Regions from separate parts of the Rhodovibrio salinarum DSM 9154 genome, predicted to be linked through region 1. Evidence: riboswitches for the same ligand, from Rfam matches in the RefSeq annotation. Region 1 holds a riboswitch; each other region holds the start of a gene.

Region 1 (4,076 bases):
TCGACGTGCTGATGTTCGCCAGCGTGTGCGTGTTGCTGCTGCTCGGGTTCCCGGTCGCCTTCACGCTGGCGGGCACGGCCCTGAGTTGGGCGTTGATCGGCTGGGGTCTGGGCGTGTTCGACATGTCGTTCTTCGGCGCCCTGCCCTCGCGCATCTACGGCAACGCGATGACCAACGATATCCTGGTCGCGGTGCCCCTGTTCATCTTCATGGGCGTCATGCTGGAACGCTCGAAGGTGGCCGAGGAGTTGCTCGATACCATGGGCAAGCTGTTCGGCCAGGTGCGCGGCGGGCTTGGCTTCTCGGTGGCGATTGTGGGCGCCCTGATGGCGGCCAGCACCGGAATCGTCGGCGCCACCGTCGTGACCATGGGGCTGCTATCGCTGCCGACCATGCTACGTCGCGGCTACGACCAGAAGCTGGCCGCCGGAGCGATCTGCGCGTCCGGTACGCTGGGCCAGATCATCCCGCCGTCGATCGTGCTGGTGCTGCTCGGGGACCAAATCTCCAACGCCTACACCACCGCACAACGGGAGATGGGCAACTGGTCGCCAGAGCCGGTGTCGGTCGGTGATCTGTTCGCCGGCGCCCTACTGCCGGGGCTGATGCTGGTCGGTCTCTACATCGGCTACCAGGCGCTCGTCGCCTTCCTGCGCCCGTCAAGCTCGCCGCCGATCCCGCGCGATACGGAAGAAACGGGCAGCGCCATGCTGGGCAAGGTGCTGCACGCCCTGATCCCGCCGATCGTCCTGATCATCGCCGTGTTGGGCTCGATCCTGGCCGGCGTCGCGACCCCGACGGAGGCGGCCAGCGTCGGGGCGGTCGGCGCGACGCTGTTGGCCGGCCTGCGGCTGGTCGAACTGAACGCGTTGCCCGCGCCGAGCGACCGCTTCACGGCCACGTTGACCCGGCTGCTGGACAACGATGGCCGTTCGCCGGTCTATATCGCCTTCGCCAGCCTGGTCGGCATGTTGCTGCTGCAGAACTTCATGGATCTGCGCATCCTGCGCGACGAGATTCCAACGGGCGACTGGATCGGGATCATTGCCGCGATGCTCCTGTCACTCCTGCTGGCCTGGGGGCTGTTGGTCTGTCTCTTGCGCGTCTGGCGCGCGGAGATCCTGCGGCCGGTCGCCCGCTCGACCCTGCAGATCACGTCGATGGTGTTCATCATCCTGATCGGCGCGACGGTGTTCTCGCTGGTCTTCCGCGGCCTGGGCGGCGATGAGCTGGTGCAGGACGTGCTGACCAACATGCCGGGCGGCATCTATACAGCCGTGGCGATCGTGATGCTGGTAATGTTCGTCCTGGGCTTCTTCCTGGACTTCATCGAGATCACCTTCGTCGTCGTGCCACTGGTCGCGCCGGTGCTGTTGCAGTCGGACATCTCGCCGGTCTGGCTGGGTGTGATGATGGCGATGAACCTGCAGACCTCCTTCCTAACCCCGCCGTTCGGCTTCGCGCTGTTCTATCTGCGGGGGGTCGCCCCCAAGGAGGTCTCGACCAAGAACATCTACCTCGGGGCCCTGCCCTTCGTCGGCATCCAGCTGATCGGCTTGACGATCCTCGCGCTGTTCCCAGGTATTGCCACCTGGCTGCCCGGCGTGATTTTCGGATAAGCACACGGCGTCAGGATCACGACGACAGAACTCGCCTCTCTACGGTGTTGGGTCAGACGATCTGCACCGGTCGTCTCTCCCGGCGTCCAACCACCAACGACGGGTGCGTCTGAATGTGCCTTGCAGCGACACATTCGGCATGCTGTAGTCAAAATCGCTAGGGTTGGTTTCCCGCCGCCGCACGGCGGGAACGATCTTGTGTCGTGGTGTCCGGCCCTCGGACACCCCGGCATTGGAGAGAGGGAACGCGGTGCGGTCCGATCCCTACAGGTCGGACCAAGGCCGTGGCTGCCCCCGCAACTGTAAGCGGCGAGCCGGCGTTCAATTGTGCATCCACTGGATCCACGGATCCGGGAAGGCCGAGCGCCCGGCGATGACCCGCGAGCCAGGAGACCTGCCACCCGCGCATCGTTGAGACCCGGAGGACGGGGTGTATCCGCCGGGGCGGGGCAGAATCTGTCGAAGATGATGCACGCCTCCCTCACGCGCGAGCCAGCAAGGTTCGTGCGGAGTTGGGCATGGCGTGCCGCCGCCCATGCTTGCACACCCGTCATGCCATCCGGGATCTCGCTTTCAGGACCTGCATGAGCGGGAGGCTCAGCTGAACACCATGGGTTACCCCACAAAACTACCGCGCGGGAGCGTGGTCGGTACCGGCCGTCTTGCCCTTCTGGCCGCGCCTCTTACCCTGTCGCTTGCTATGGCGGCGCCATCGCCAACCGTTGCGCAGCAAAAGATGGACGAAGTCGTGGTGACCGCGACGCGCGTCCCAACCCGGATCGAGGAAGTTGGCGCCTCGGTCACGGTGATCGACCGGCAAGAGATCGAGGAGCAGCAATACCGCACCGTAACGGAGGCGCTGCACACGGTTCCCGGGCTGCGCATGGTTTCCAACGGACCGCGCGGCACCACCACGTCAATCTTCATGCGGGGGGCGAATTCCAACCAGACGTTGGTGCTCCTGGATGGCCAGCGGATCAGCAATCCCGGAACCCCCAGTGGCGCCTTCAACTTCGCCGATTTGACCACAGACAACATCGAACGCATCGAAGTGGTGCGTGGGCCGCAGAGCGCGCTTTACGGCAGCGATGCGATCGCTGGCGTCATCAACATCATCACTCGACGACCGGAACGTGCGGGTGTGCGCGGCAGCGCAAGCGTCGAAGGCGGCACTCTGGGCACATTCAAAGGCAGCGGCAACCTGCGTGGACGTCAGGGCCGGGTCAGCTTCGACGCCACGCTAAGCGGCATAACGACCGACGGCGATACGATCACCCCAGAGCGCTACCGCCCAGCGGGCGCACCGGCGGAAGACGACAGCTATCAACTGCTGAAGGCTGCCGGCCGGCTCGGCATCGATCTGAGTGAGCAGCTCGACGCGTCATTCTATGCCGAGGTGACCGACAGCGAGCTGGATCTCGATGACAATCCGGAAGACCCGAACAGCGTGGAACAGACGCGCCGCTACATCACCGGCGCAGAGCTGTCGGGCCACTTCTGGGACGGCCGTTACCGCCCGACGCTAAGCCTCGGTTACACCGACTTCCGGCGCGATAACGATAACCGGCCGGATGCGTTCAGCGGAACCCGGACCAACACCGTCAACGAAGGCAGCCGTGCGTCGGCGAGCTTCGAAAACGAACTCGACGTACACGACGATCATACCCTGATCCTCGGAGCGGAGGTCTACGAGGAATCCTTTAAATCCAGCGGTGTGCAGGACTTCTCTGGCTTTATACAACGCCAGCGATCCGACGCCGATGCCACGACCACCGCGCTATTCCTGCAAGACGTCTACCAACTGACCTCGCAGCTTTCCGGCACCATCGGCGTGCGCTACGACAAGCCGGAGGATTTCGATGGCCAGGTGACTTGGCACGTCGCGCCCAGCTACGAGATCGAGGCGACCGGCACACGCCTGAAAGGCAGCGTGGGCACCGGCTTCAAGACGCCCTCCCTGTTCGAACGCTTCGGCTTCACGCCAAGCAACAGCGGCACCGCCTTCCGCGGCAACCCCGACCTGGACGCCGAAAAGAGCTTCGGTTGGGAGGTTGGCTTCGAGCAGCCCCTGTTGGACTCGCGCGTGCGTTTCGGGGCGACCTATTTCCAGAACGATATCGAAGATGGTGTGACCACGGTGTTCGATTCGAACTTCAACTCGACGACAGTGAACAACGCCGACATCGAAACCTCGGGCGTGGAAACCTTCGTGGCGGTTGAGCCGCTGGACCGGTTAAGCGTGCGCGTCGACTACACCTACCTTTCAGCGGAAGATGCGGACACCGGCCAGAGTCTGGTCCGGCGGCCCAAGCATAAGGTGACGGTACAAGCCCGTTGGCGGCCGACCGATCGTCTGACCCTGAGCGGCGGCCTGCGTGGCATCGCCGGGGTCACAGACATCGGCCTGAACGGCGGACGCGTTGACCTCAACGACTACCTCGTCGCCCGCGTCGCCGG
Region 2 (4,076 bases), 310 kb from region 1:
CAAACGTTCCCAAGACCAGCGACCACGCTCTGATCCATCAGCGCGGTCTTGAGCTGGCCCCGCTTGCCGCCGATCCGCCGGGCGAACGTCTCGGCCTCAAGCGCAAGCACGTCCGGACCAAGATCCTGGCTGCGCAGGTAGTGCGCCGGATCGTCGGTCAACTCGACCCAGCCCAGACGGCGCTGGTCGGTGAAGGCCAGCCCGCCGCCGTCACGAAAGAGCAGATGCAGACGGCAGTGCGCCGGCTCGCGCGCGCCATCATCGAGCCGCGTCAGATGGCCGGTCATGCCGAAGTGCACGACCAGGTGCCAACCACAAGAAACCTTCACAAACAGCATCTTACCGTGGCGTGCTACGGCCTCGAACGCATAACCGGTCAGCGCTGCTTCCAGATCCGCCGGGTTGCTGCCGCGCAGGCGCTGCGGATCGTGCAGGGCGACCCGTGCGATTTCACGGTCCAGGGCGTGTGCGCGCAGCTCTATCGCGTTCGCTTCAACGTCCGGCAGTTCGGGCATACCGCGTTCTCTCGCTCCTCTCGGTTTGGATAGCTGGGCGGTTAGCCGCGCAGAAGCTTCCGAAGCCCTTGTAGGTCCCGCGTGTTGATTACGTCGTCAGCCGTCACCCAGCCGCGCCGGGCCTGATCCACACCGAAGCGCATCAGGTCGAGGTGCGTACCGGCGTGCGCATCGGTGGCGATCGACAGTTTCACCCCGGCCTCACGCGCCATCTTGGCGTGCGTATCGTCCAGGTCGAGGCGCGCCGGCTGGGCATTGATCTCCAGCACGTGGCCACCCTGGGAGGCCTGGGCGATCACCTGCTCCATGTCGAGCTGGTAGCCTGCCCGTTCGCCCAGCAACCGGCCGGTGGGATGGCCCAGGATGGTAAAGTTCGGGTTCTCCATCGCCTTGAGCACCCGGGTCGTCTGCTTATCGCCAGACAGGTTCATCCGGCTGTGGATCGAACAGACGGTCAAATCAAGGCGCGCGAGGACCGCGTCCGGCAGATCGAGCGTCCCGTCCTCCAGAATGTCGACCTCGATCCCCTTCAACAGGGTGATACCGTCGAGCGACTCGTTCAGGTCGTCGATCGCGTCGATCTGCCGGGCCAGCCGGTCGGCGTCCAGGCCGCCGGCAACCCGTACCGCCTTGGAATGGTCGGTGATCGCCAGGTAGCTCAAGCCACGCGCTTTCGCCGCCTGGGCCATCTCCTCCAGCGTGCCCGCTCCGTCGGACCAGTCGGTATGGCTGTGGAGGTTGCCGCAGATGTCGTCGAGCGTGACAAGATCGGGCAGTTTGTCAGTCTGCGCCGCCTCGATCTCGCCGCGATCCTCGCGCAGCTCGGGCACGATCTCGGGCAGACCGACGGCCTCGAACACCTCGACCTCGCGCCTGCCGGCAACCCGCGTCTCGCCTTCAAAAACGCCGTATTCGTTGACCTTTAGGCCGCGCTGCTGGCCCAGTTGGCGAACCCTGATATTGTGCGCCTGGCTGCCGGTGAAGTAGTGCAGCGCGGCGCCATAGCTTTCCCGCGCAACCGCCCGCAGATCGACCTGCAGGCCACCCTTAAGCACCACGCTCGCCCGTGTCTGTCCGTGCGAGAGCACGCGCTGGACGTCGTCGTAAGCGACGAAACGGTCCATCACCGGGCCGGCGTCCGAACAGCTCAGCAGGATGTCGAGATCGCCGACCGTCTCCTTCCGGCGCCGGTAACTGCCGGCAATGATCGCCTGGTCGACGCCGTCGATCTGCCGCAGCATTTCGATCAACGGTTCGGCAAGCTCCTCGGCATCCCGGCGCCGGAACCGTTTCTCACCACTTCCACGGGTCGCCAGCTCCTCCAGAATGTTCTGCTCGGTCTTCTTACCAAACCCGGAGAGGTCTTGAATTTCACCGGACTCAGTCGCTTTCTTCAGACCGGCCAGGTCCCGCACGCCAAGCGCTTCGTAGAGCGTCTTGACCCGCTTAGGCCCGAGACCGGCAATACCCATCACATCGATCAGGCTTTCCGGGACGTCCTGAACGATTTCCTGTAAGTCGCTGAGTTCGCCGGTCTCGACGATCTCGCGGGTCTTCTGCGCCAAATCCGCGCCGATCCCGGGTAACTCCGTCAAATCCGTGCCGTCACGCAATAGCTGGACGACGCTGTGCGGCAGATCGCGGAGGGTCCGGGCGCCGTTGCGGTAGGCGCGCACCCGGAAAACGTTGGCGCCTTGAATTTCGAGCAAATCCGCCAGTTCGTCGAACTTCGCCGCGATATCGCGGTTGTGCGTGGGCACCGGACCGCTCCTCTTCATCACCGTGCATCTATCTTACCCGGTGTAGGTTTGGGCCGGCTGGCGCAGGTACAAGAGCTCAGTTGCGTGGCAACAATCAGAACACCACTGCCGCGACCACACTTACCCGCGTGCGTCTTTCGAATAGGCGATATAGCCCGAATCAGAGTTGATCCGCCCGAGCGAAAAATCGGTCGGGATGCTTGCTCGAAGTCATTAACGGTCGGTACCCTCTTCCACGCGGTATTCGCACCCTGCGAACGGGAAACCGGTGCAAGTCCGGTGTGGCCCCCGCCACTGTGTTGGACGAAACCACGCTCATCAGGCCACTGGCATCGTGCTGGGAAGGCGAGCGCGGCAACATCCTCAGCCAGGAGACCGACCGCACTCAAACGACCGACCTCAGACCAACGGCGCGGTGGGCGCCGAAAGGAGACTTTATGAGATTTCTACTCGCTTTTCTCGCAACCGTCCTGACCGCCTCCAGCGCAACTGCGCACACTGGGGCGATGACCACGGGCGGCTTTACAACCGGCTTCCTGCACCCGATCGGTGGATTGGATCACGTTCTTGCAATGGTGACGGTCGGCCTGCTGGCTTTCCACATGGGAGGTCGCGCCACTTGGGCCGTGCCGGCTAGTTTCGTCGGTATGATGGTGGTTGGCGGTGTGCTCGGCGCCGCGGCGATTACGCTGCCGCTCGTCGAGCTCGCGATCGTCCTCTCCGTGGTGGTGCTGGGCGCCATCGTCGCCAGTGGCCGGGCCTTGCCATCCATCCTCGCCATCGCTGTCGTCGGCGTGTTTGCCGTTTTCCACGGGCATGCGCACGGGGCGGAGATGCCCGTGGCCGCTTCCGGGATCACCTATGGGCTTGGTTTCGTTCTCGCGACGGCCCTGCTGCACGGCGCGGGCTTGCTGGCCGGGTATGCTCTGGCCCGGTTCGACTCGGGCGCCAAACTCATGCGCGTGACCGGCGCCGCCGCATCCTGTGCCGGACTGCTTCTGCTCGCCGGCACTGTCTAAGGCCATCTTCAAGAAATGCCCGCGCTGGCCGGTTGCTGGCTGGCGCGGGCCCGTTCTGACAGCACCGTGAAGCCAGCAACCCGACTCTGTCCGGACAGCCAACTGCTGAGGCGTGCTTTAAAGCAGCTTACTGGACGCGCTTGCGAAACAGCCAGACCGCGACCACACCGGTCACCACCGCGATCACCAGCATCGGCCAAAGCTGTTGCAGGACGAGTTCCACCGGCAGATCCCGCAGGAACAGTCCGCGCAAGATCACCAGCATGTAGCGCAGCGGATCGGCGTAGGTCAGCAACTGGACGAACGTCGGCATGTTGTCGATCGGGGTCGCGAACCCGGACAGAATGATGGCCGGCATCAGGAACAGGAACGCGCCCACGATCGCTTGCTGCTGGGTACGCGCATAGGCCGAGATCATCAATCCGACGCTGACCGATGAGATCAGGAACAGGACAAGCGCGAGCGCGAGTAAGGCTAGGTCTCCGCGGAACGGGACCTGGAACCAGTAGATCGCGATCGCTGTGATCGCCGCGCCCTCGAACAGGCCGATCAAAAGCGCGGGGACCATCTTGCCGATCAGCACCTCGACCGGTCGAAGCGGCGTGACCATGAGCTGCTCATAGGTGCCGAGTTCCCGCTCCCGGGCGACGGACAACCCGGCCACGACCATCGTGACCACCAACGTCAGGGTTCCGACTAGCCCAGGCACGATGAACCACTGACTTTTCAGGTTCGGGTTGAACCATGCCCGGCTGACCAGCGTCGCCGGCGGGCCAGCGGCC
Region 3 (4,076 bases), 350 kb from region 1:
CTGGGCCTTTGAGGCCCGTCTTCTTGCGCACAAACCTGTAAAGTCGCTACTGCAGTTCATTCGCAATAACAAGAGGGATCACGCCGGCTGTTTCGGGATAGCTTGGCAGGCGGTTATCCAAATAGGCGATGTGAAATTGCAGTTTTCTGGGGCGTCAAGAGCACGACGGACCGTCATATCGGCGCATAAAGCTGTACACTGCCGGCCTTAACTGCGCAGCTATGTCGCAGGTGTCGCAGATCGCGTGTTCGAGCCGCGCGCGGCTTACCTCAGGCTCCGATCCGCCGTATGTGGACAAGATCATCACCTGTATGCATGGCTCGCGCGCGGTGGCGTAAATCAGCGCGAGTCAAAACGGGGCGGCGCTGCTCCTGTCAGCGCCGCCCCGCTATATGCTGCAGACTTCGTCTGATTTGGCTTTAAGAAATCCGGCGGTAGAAGGCCGCGGACAGGGTCCCGATCAGCACCCAGAAGATCGCACTCACGATAATCGAGGTGGCGGCGAAATGACCGGCGAGTTCGGGGGGGACGGCTCCGCCGATGCTTTCGGGCTGCGGTGCGCCGACCAAATGCGGGATGACCGCGACGGCGACGCCAAGCGCCTTAAGCAGGTAATTCGGCGCGAACACCAGCAGACCGAGTCCGGCCCCGGCGCCGGCCACCGCGAAACACCACCAGAGCTGCCGCGCCTGAAGGTCGGCCGCCATCGAGCCCGGCGCCTCCGGCGGCAACCCGAGTGCCGGCGCCAGGGTGAACACGGCAAAGCCGGCAGCGCCCCAAAGCAGGCCGACCGTCGGGGTCACCGTGCCGCCATGCAGCGCCATTCCCGCGACCACCAGCAGGGCAAAGCCAACCCCCGCGATCAGGTTCGCGAGCGTTGAATAGAACGTGCGTTCCAGACCGTCGTCCGGCGCCCAGGGTTCGCCTGCGCCAGCAGTGTCCGCATGTGCTTCGGCCCCGCTGTGGACGAACTTCAGCAGGCCGCCGGACATGTGGGCGTGTTGGGCATGTGGGGTAATCAGGCCAGCGTCATGATGGCCGCCGCCTTCGAACTCCTCTGCGTGCAGGATGATCGGCGTCGTGGTGAAGCTGTGAACGACCGAGATCGCGGCGCCCGCAAGCAGACCGGCGGCAATCGCCGCCAGGAAAATCCGTCTGAACATGAGGCCCCCTTAGTGGCAGGGGAAGGCGAACGCGTGGCGCGAGTCATGCGCCGCGTTGTGGATCGTGGTCGGACTCGCAAACCCGACGCCCGCGATCAGCACGACACCGAATAGAATGGCCGCAAAAGCTGCGGCTAGGATCTGTGTCCGCTCGTGCGTGCCCGCGTGACCCGAAAGGCCCGGTGCAGACTGTTGATTGGATTGGTAGCTCATTTCATTCCCCGTCTTGACGCACCGCCCGTGCGTGCTGGATGGCAGGTGCCGGAGCGCATGTGGCATGTCTCCAGCCGTTACAGGCTCGCGGCAGGTTTCCTGGCTGGCGGGTCGTAACCGTACCCCCGCCTTCCCAGGCTCGGCGCATGGTTGCGCAGGGCCCAGTGGCGTGCTGGAGGTCGGCTCGCCGCTCACAGTTGCGGGGGCAGCGCCGGACTTGCACCGGCTTCCCTCATCGTCCCCAACGGGAACCGTCGAGCGGGAATCAGCTTAGAGCGGGGCGCAAAGGTGCGCAAGGACGACAACGGAGACTGGCGGAGAGAGACTGGCTGTTGGAGACGCGCAGGCACGGAAAATCGTTCAAAGTGAACCTGTTAGGCGACATCAGTTAGAATCGCGGTTGTCAAACCGGGCCTAATCGGCATTGCGCCAGATAGTCCGCATGACTTCGAACAGAAACGCGGTCGACAGTCCGAACAGCAGCATGCCCGCGGCGGCTTCGAAGCTTCCCAGCAGCCGCCAGTGGGGCGACGCGGTCACGTCGCCGTAGCCCACGGTCGTGAAGCTGGCTGTGGAGAAGTACAGTGCCGGCTCCATCGTATCGAATTCGCCAACCCACAGGAACGCGAGCGCCCAGATCCAGATTTGCAGGATGTGGGACAGAAACGCGGCCACCCCGGCTTGCACCAAGATGGAAAAACGTCTTGGCCCTTTTGGCCGCACGGTATGGCGTGTGACCCAGCGTTTGAGGCGGACGGCCACGGTGTCGAGGACGATTGCGTGAAGACCGACGCACAGCGCGAGAAGCCCGGCGCCTAAAGTCATCTGGACAAGCACGTTCAGAGGCCAAATGCGAGAGGAACGCAGTGTTGCGGGGCGTCTAATCATAGCGCATCAGAGATCAGACAAACACATCGTAGCGAGTTTTGTGACCTCGCTGGCTAGACGCGCGCGCCGGATCGCCCTGATACATGTATGTACAATGGCTAGCGTGGTGCGTGCGCTGGTGCGTCCAAGCGCGTGACCTGGAGCCGGATTGCGCGTCAGCTGGGTGAGGCCTGCTGGGGCACGTCCCCTTGGGAACGCCGAGGTTGTATACGGGAGAACGGAGATGTCGTTCCAGCAATTCAAGTACCTGGATGCGCTGGCCCGCCACCGGCATTTCGGCCGCGCCTCGGTGGCGTGTAATGTCACGCAGCCCACGCTGTCGGCTGGCATCCGGGCCCTGGAGCAGGAGTTGGGGACGCGGCTCGTCCATCGTACGCACCGGTTCGAGGGGCTGACGGCAGAAGGCGAGCGGGTGCTCGCCTGGGCGCAGCGCATGTTGTTCGAGTGGGAGAATCTGCGTGGCAACCTGCTGGACGTCGACGCTTGTCTGAGCGGTCGCCTGCGTCTGGGGACGATTCCGACAGCATTGCCGGCGGTTTCGGTGATCACGGAACGGTTGTGCCAGCAGCATCCCAACGTCAGTGCAAACGTGCTGTCGATGACTTCGAACCAGATCCTGGAAGGGCTCGAGCAGTTCCGTCTGGATATTGGCCTGACCTATCTGAATAACGAGCCGCTGCCCGATCTGGAGACGCTGCCGCTGTACCGCGAGCGTTACGTGCTGCTGACCCCACGTGATGGCCCGTTTGGCGCCCGTCGGACGGTCACTTGGCAGGAGGCCGCCACGCTTCGGCTTTGTCTGTTAAACGGGGACATGCAGAATCGCCGGATTATCGACGGCGCTTTCCACCAGGCCGGCGCGGACCCGACACCGCGGGTGGATACCAATTCGATCGTCACCCTATGCGCACATATCCATCCGGGCGGCTGGTCCAGCGTTCTGCCGGCGGCGCTGCTCTCCACGATCGTCCAACCGGCAGGTGCCGTAGGTGTTCCGCTGGTCGAACCGGAACTGACCCCGACCGTCGGCTTCGTCACGCGACGCACCGAGCTCCCGTCGCGTCTGATCACCGCAGCTTGGTCTTGCGCGCGCGATTTGCCGCCACATACCCTGACGGGCCGGGACGATGAACTGCCGCTGGCACGGGTAGATAGCGCTGGCGTGACGGCTGATTAATAGCAAAAATCTATCAGACTATTGGATTATTCGTTTTGACGGGTGGCCGCCGTGCCGGTTCCGTTCTGGCGCTGCGAACGGCTGCCTGATCGCGCTCACATCACTAGCCGCGATCACGGGCTCTGGATGGCACGGGCAGTCAAGTGTCCGGGCCCGTAAGGCCTTGGGGAGGTTCACATCATGGCAGGGTTTCTCGACAAGGCGCGGATCGTCGCGCCTCGAACGTTCAACCGCTGGCTGATTCCGCCGGCAGCGCTGGCCATCCACCTGTCGATCGGCCAGGTCTATGCGTTCAGCGTGTTCAACGAGCCGATGACCCGGATCATCGGCATCGACCAATCCGCCCCAGGCGACTGGGAACTGACGACGCTGGGCTGGATTTTTTCCATCGCGATCGCCGTACTTGGTCTGACGGCCGCGTTCGGCGGACGCTGGCTGGAACGTGTCGGCCCGCGTAAAGGCATGGTCGTCGCGGCCACGGCTTGGGGCGGCGGCTTCCTGGTGGCTGCGCTAGGCTGCTGGTTGCATTCGATCTGGCTGGTCTACCTTGGCTACGGGGTGTTCGGCGGGATCGGGCTCGGGTTCGCCTACATCTCGCCGGTGAAGACGCTGATCCGCTGGTTCCCCGATCGGCC
Region 4 (4,076 bases), 1.2 Mb from region 1:
GGGGCAACGCAAGTCATGACTCTGCGCGCCGATAACGTGAGCTGGTCTGCGGGCGCGAAACGCGTGCTGCGCGATGTCTCCCTGTCGGTGCGTCCGGGGGAGACCATGGGGGTGATCGGCCCGAACGGCTCGGGCAAGTCGACGCTCCTGCGCTTGCTCGCTGGCATTCGACCCTGTGCGGACGGCTGCGTGAGGCTTCACGGCACGCCGTTGACCCAAATGCGTCGGCGCGACATTGCCCAACGTATCGCGCTGGTCGAACAGCAGGCGGAGACCACCGACCACATCACCGTGCGCGACGCCGTCGAGCTGGGTCGGACACCCTACCTCAACGCCCTCTCGCCCTGGTCGCAGGACGACGAAGCCGCCGTCGCCGATGCCCTCGACCGGGTCGACATGGCGGAGATGGCGCATCGCTATTGGCATACCTTGTCGGGCGGCGAGCGTCAGCGGGTCCATGTTGCCCGCGCCCTGGCGCAGGCGCCCGACTTTCTGCTGCTCGACGAGCCGACCAACCACCTCGATATCCGGCATCAGATCGGCATCCTGTCGTTCGTCCGGCAGTTGCCCGTGACCGCGTTGATTGCGCTGCACGATCTGAACCTCGCCGCGATGTACTGCGACCGCATCGCGCTGTTGCAGGATGGGGCCCTGATCGCGGAAGGCCCGCCGGAGGCTGTGCTGACGGAAAGCAGCCTGCGGGATGCCTTCGGCGTTCAGGCGAGTATTCGCCGCGACCCTTCGGATGGGGCCCTGGCCATCCGTTTCAAAGACCCGCTCCCCCAATCTCAGGAATCTAAGGAGGTTGCTTGATGCGATTCATGGCGATCGTCGCCGCCGCGTGTTTGTTGACCAGTCCGGTCGCGGCCGAGGTGCACGAGGTCAAGATGCTGACCCGCGGAGACGCTGGTGCGATGGTGTACGAGCCGGCCTATCTGGAAATCGCGCCCGGTGACACCGTGCAGTTCATCGCCGCCCAAGGGGGCCACAACGCGGCGAGCATCGATGGCTTTGTGCCGTCCGGCTACGCGGGTTTCAAGGGGCAGATCAACGAGGAGATCCGCATCACGCTGGATCAGCCCGGTTTTTACGGCGTGAAGTGCTCGCCGCACTTCGCGATGGGGATGGTGATGTTGATCCGCGTCGGCGAGACGGATGTCGCCCGTCCAGAACTCCCGGCCGATCTTCCCCAACGGGCGAAAGCTCGGTTCGACGATATTCTGGAGGACCTAGGACAATAATAATCTAAATTCGCTCTTTGATCGGCGGCCTGTGCAAAGGCGATTAAGAGAGTGCTGTGATCGCGCGCCCAGGGCCGAAGGTCGTTGCGGCGTGGAATCAAAATGTTGCGGAGAATTGCGCAGCAAACTACTATGCTTTTCTTGGAAGGGATGTTGCGCCCAAGCGGCGCAACAGGGAATCCGGTGCAATTCCGGAGCCGTGCCCGCGACCGTGAGCGGCAAGCGGCGGTTCAATCAGCCACTGGGGCGTGCCCCGGGAAGGCGAACCGTCCGCGCCAGCAGCCGCAAGCCGGGAGACCGGTCCTTTCCGCAAAATCTCAACCTCTTGCCCGGACGGGACCATCCGGGAGAAAGGATCGTCGATGACGCGCCCAGTGACGGGTGATCCGCGGCCGTCTGCTCTGCCGCACGTGAGCAACGACAATCAGAATATCGATCCGGGTGGCCTGATGACGGCCGTGCTGCAGGAGCGTGGCGGGTTGGACCCGGCGCACACCGCGCATGATTTTCTGATCGGCTGGCTGCTCGAACTGCCGGCCGATCTTGATCCAGCGATTGCCGCCCGGCAGTTGCTGGCCAAATCCCCGATGTCCAGTGCCTCGGGTCGGGCCCATCGGGTTGCCGAACTGCTGGCCGAAACGGCCGCGCATCCACGCGCGCGGGCGCATGCGTCTCGACGCCGGTCGGTTAGCCGTCGGCCCGGATGAGCGCTGCGCCCTGGGCGGTGGCTGAGGGGCTGGCCTTTCCCGGAGTTGGCTTCAAAGCGGCAGGGTGAGCCGGGCTTCCGCGCCGCCTTCCGGGCGGTTGGCGAGCGTGACGTCGCCGCCGTGGGCGCGGGCGATGTTGCGCGCGATCGACAGGCCGAGGCCGCTGCCCCCGGTCTCCCGACTGCGGGACTCCTCCAGGCGCACGAACGGGTCGAACACGCGTTCCAGCTGATCTTCGGGCAGGCCGGGGCCATCGTCCGCGATCGTCAGCGTGATCGCCGTCGCGGTGTGCGTCAGCGTCACCTCGGCCGCCTGGCCGTAGCGCACGGCGTTGACGATCAGGTTGCGCACGGCCCGCTTGAGCGCTGTCGGGCGGCAGATGGCATCCAGCCGATCGGGCCCCTGGAAACGCACGGCTTCGCCCGCGTCCGCGAAGTCGTCGCAGATGCTCTGGACCAGGCTGGCAAGATCGATGCGCCGGCTGTCTTCTTCCTGTGCATCGGCTTGGGCGAACGTCAGGGCCGCTTCCGTCATCTCCGCCATGTCGTTCAAGCCGGCCAGCATGCGTTCGCGCGTTTCGGCTTCGTCGATCATTTCGGCGCGCAGCCGCATGCCGGTGATCGGCGTGCGCAGGTCGTGGGCAATCGCCGCCAGCATGCGCGTGCGGTCGGCGACGAAGCGGGTCAGGCGTTCCGACATCACGTTGAAGGCGTGGGTCGTGCGGCGCACGTCGGCCGGGCCCTCTTCCAGCAGCGGGCCGACATTTTCGCCGCGGCCAAGCCGGTCGGCGGCGTCGGACAATGTTGCCAACGGCCGCACGATCCGCCGCACGGCCAGGGCGACGGCCACGGCGACCGCGATCGCCGAAAGGCCGAGCGACAGGGCCATCGGCCAGATCATCTCCGGGATCGGTGGGTGCAGCACGCGTTCGATGTTGAGCCAACGGCCGTCCGGCAGGTGCAGCGACAGGGTCAGGACATCGCCGTCGGGCAGCGGCGTGCCGTAACGACCCCGACCACGTTCCGGGACGCTGCGGATGGTCGCGCGCACATCGACGATCGCCGGCGGCATCGCGCGCTGTAGTCGTGCCTGAAAGCGCAGGTCGCGTTCACCCGTCTCCGCCAGCGGTGTGTCGGCAAGGGTGTAGCGGGTCGTGCTGCTGTTCAGCACGCGCAGGATTTCCGCGCGCCGGTCCGGCGACATCGGCAAGATCAACTGCGCGATTCCAGGCACCCGGTCGAGGGTGAAGGCACGGACCACGTGACGGGTCACGTGCCTTTGCTCGCGCAACAGGATCACCCCCGCGACTGCCTGGGCGGCCACCACTGCCACCACGACCGCCAACACCAGGCGGCCGGTCAGGCTTGTGGGCAGCCAGTGGGTCATGACCATGTGACCTCCTGCGCGAACTGATAGCCGCCGCCGCGGGACGTCTGGATCAGCTGCGGGCGCTTGGGATCGGCTTCGATCTTGCGGCGCAGGCGGCTGACCAGGATGTCGACCGAGCGTTCGAACGCTTCCGTGTCGCGGCCGTGCACCAGGTCCAGCAGTTGCTCGCGCGACAGCACCGTTTGTGGGTAGGTCAGGAAAGCGACGAGCAGGCGGTGCTCGCTGTCGCTCAAGCTGACCACCCGACCGGTGGGCGTGGTGACCTCGCGGCGTGCGGCATCCAGTTCCCAGCCGCCGAAGTGCGCGCGGTGGCCGCGGGCGCTGCCGCGTTGCGGCGGTAAGGCGTGGGTTCGCCGTAGCACGGAACGGATGCGCGCCAACAGTTCGCGTGGGCTGAACGGCTTCACGACATAGTCGTCCGCCCCGACTTCCAGCCCGACCACGCGGTCGGTTTCGGACTCCTTCGCCGTCAGCAGGATCACCGGCAGGTCGAGATGATCGCGGACGTGCCGGCACAGGCTCAGGCCGTCTTCCCCCGGCATCATGATGTCGAGCACGGCGAGGTCGACTGCGTGTCCGTTCAGGAGCGACCTGGCTTCCGCGCCGTCAGCGGCCGCGGAGACCCGCAAGCCCTCGCGCGTCAGGTAGCGGCGCAGGCCGTCCCGGATGTCCCGGTGATCGTCCACGACAAGGATATGCGGGGCAGGGTCGCTCGCCACGGTCGGGGTCTCCAAGTGCT

The links. A riboswitch is a leader RNA that binds a small molecule or an ion and turns the genes downstream of it on or off. The one in region 1 is predicted to bind cobalamin.
Region 2: it holds a riboswitch for cobalamin, as region 1 does, so the genes downstream of both, RHOSA_RS0110985 (HupE/UreJ family protein) here and RHOSA_RS0112490 (TonB-dependent receptor plug domain-containing protein) in region 1, are expected to answer to the same signal.
Region 3: it holds a riboswitch for cobalamin, as region 1 does, so the genes downstream of both, RHOSA_RS25950 (CbtB domain-containing protein) here and RHOSA_RS0112490 (TonB-dependent receptor plug domain-containing protein) in region 1, are expected to answer to the same signal.
Region 4: it holds a riboswitch for cobalamin, as region 1 does, so the genes downstream of both, RHOSA_RS0118130 (hypothetical protein) here and RHOSA_RS0112490 (TonB-dependent receptor plug domain-containing protein) in region 1, are expected to answer to the same signal.

The regions. Positions count from the first base shown of each region.
Region 1 is NZ_KI911559.1:2,690,355-2,694,430, forward strand. It holds gene RHOSA_RS0112480 (TRAP transporter large permease) at 1-1,619, shown strand, start outside; cobalamin riboswitch at 1,810-2,035, shown strand; gene RHOSA_RS0112490 (TonB-dependent receptor plug domain-containing protein) at 2,356-4,076, shown strand, end outside.
Region 2 is NZ_KI911559.1:2,377,397-2,381,472, reverse strand. It holds gene RHOSA_RS0110995 (Fpg/Nei family DNA glycosylase) at 1-515, opposite strand, end outside; gene polX (DNA polymerase/3'-5' exonuclease PolX) at 557-2,275, opposite strand; cobalamin riboswitch at 2,497-2,673, shown strand; gene RHOSA_RS0110985 (HupE/UreJ family protein) at 2,713-3,294, shown strand; gene RHOSA_RS0110980 (ABC transporter permease) at 3,422-4,076, opposite strand, start outside.
Region 3 is NZ_KI911559.1:2,337,703-2,341,778, forward strand. It holds gene RHOSA_RS0110775 (CbtA family protein) at 420-1,163, opposite strand; gene RHOSA_RS25950 (CbtB domain-containing protein) at 1,173-1,442, opposite strand; cobalamin riboswitch at 1,449-1,648, opposite strand; gene RHOSA_RS24745 (potassium channel family protein) at 1,791-2,201, opposite strand; gene RHOSA_RS21925 (LysR family transcriptional regulator) at 2,488-3,441, shown strand; gene RHOSA_RS21930 (L-lactate MFS transporter) at 3,622-4,076, shown strand, end outside.
Region 4 is NZ_KI911559.1:3,896,386-3,900,461, reverse strand. It holds gene RHOSA_RS0118145 (FecCD family ABC transporter permease) at 1-19, shown strand, start outside; gene RHOSA_RS0118140 (ABC transporter ATP-binding protein) at 16-813, shown strand; gene RHOSA_RS0118135 (pseudoazurin) at 822-1,241, shown strand; cobalamin riboswitch at 1,373-1,561, shown strand; gene RHOSA_RS0118130 (hypothetical protein) at 1,604-1,948, shown strand; gene RHOSA_RS0118125 (ATP-binding protein) at 2,000-3,334, opposite strand; gene RHOSA_RS0118120 (response regulator) at 3,331-4,056, opposite strand.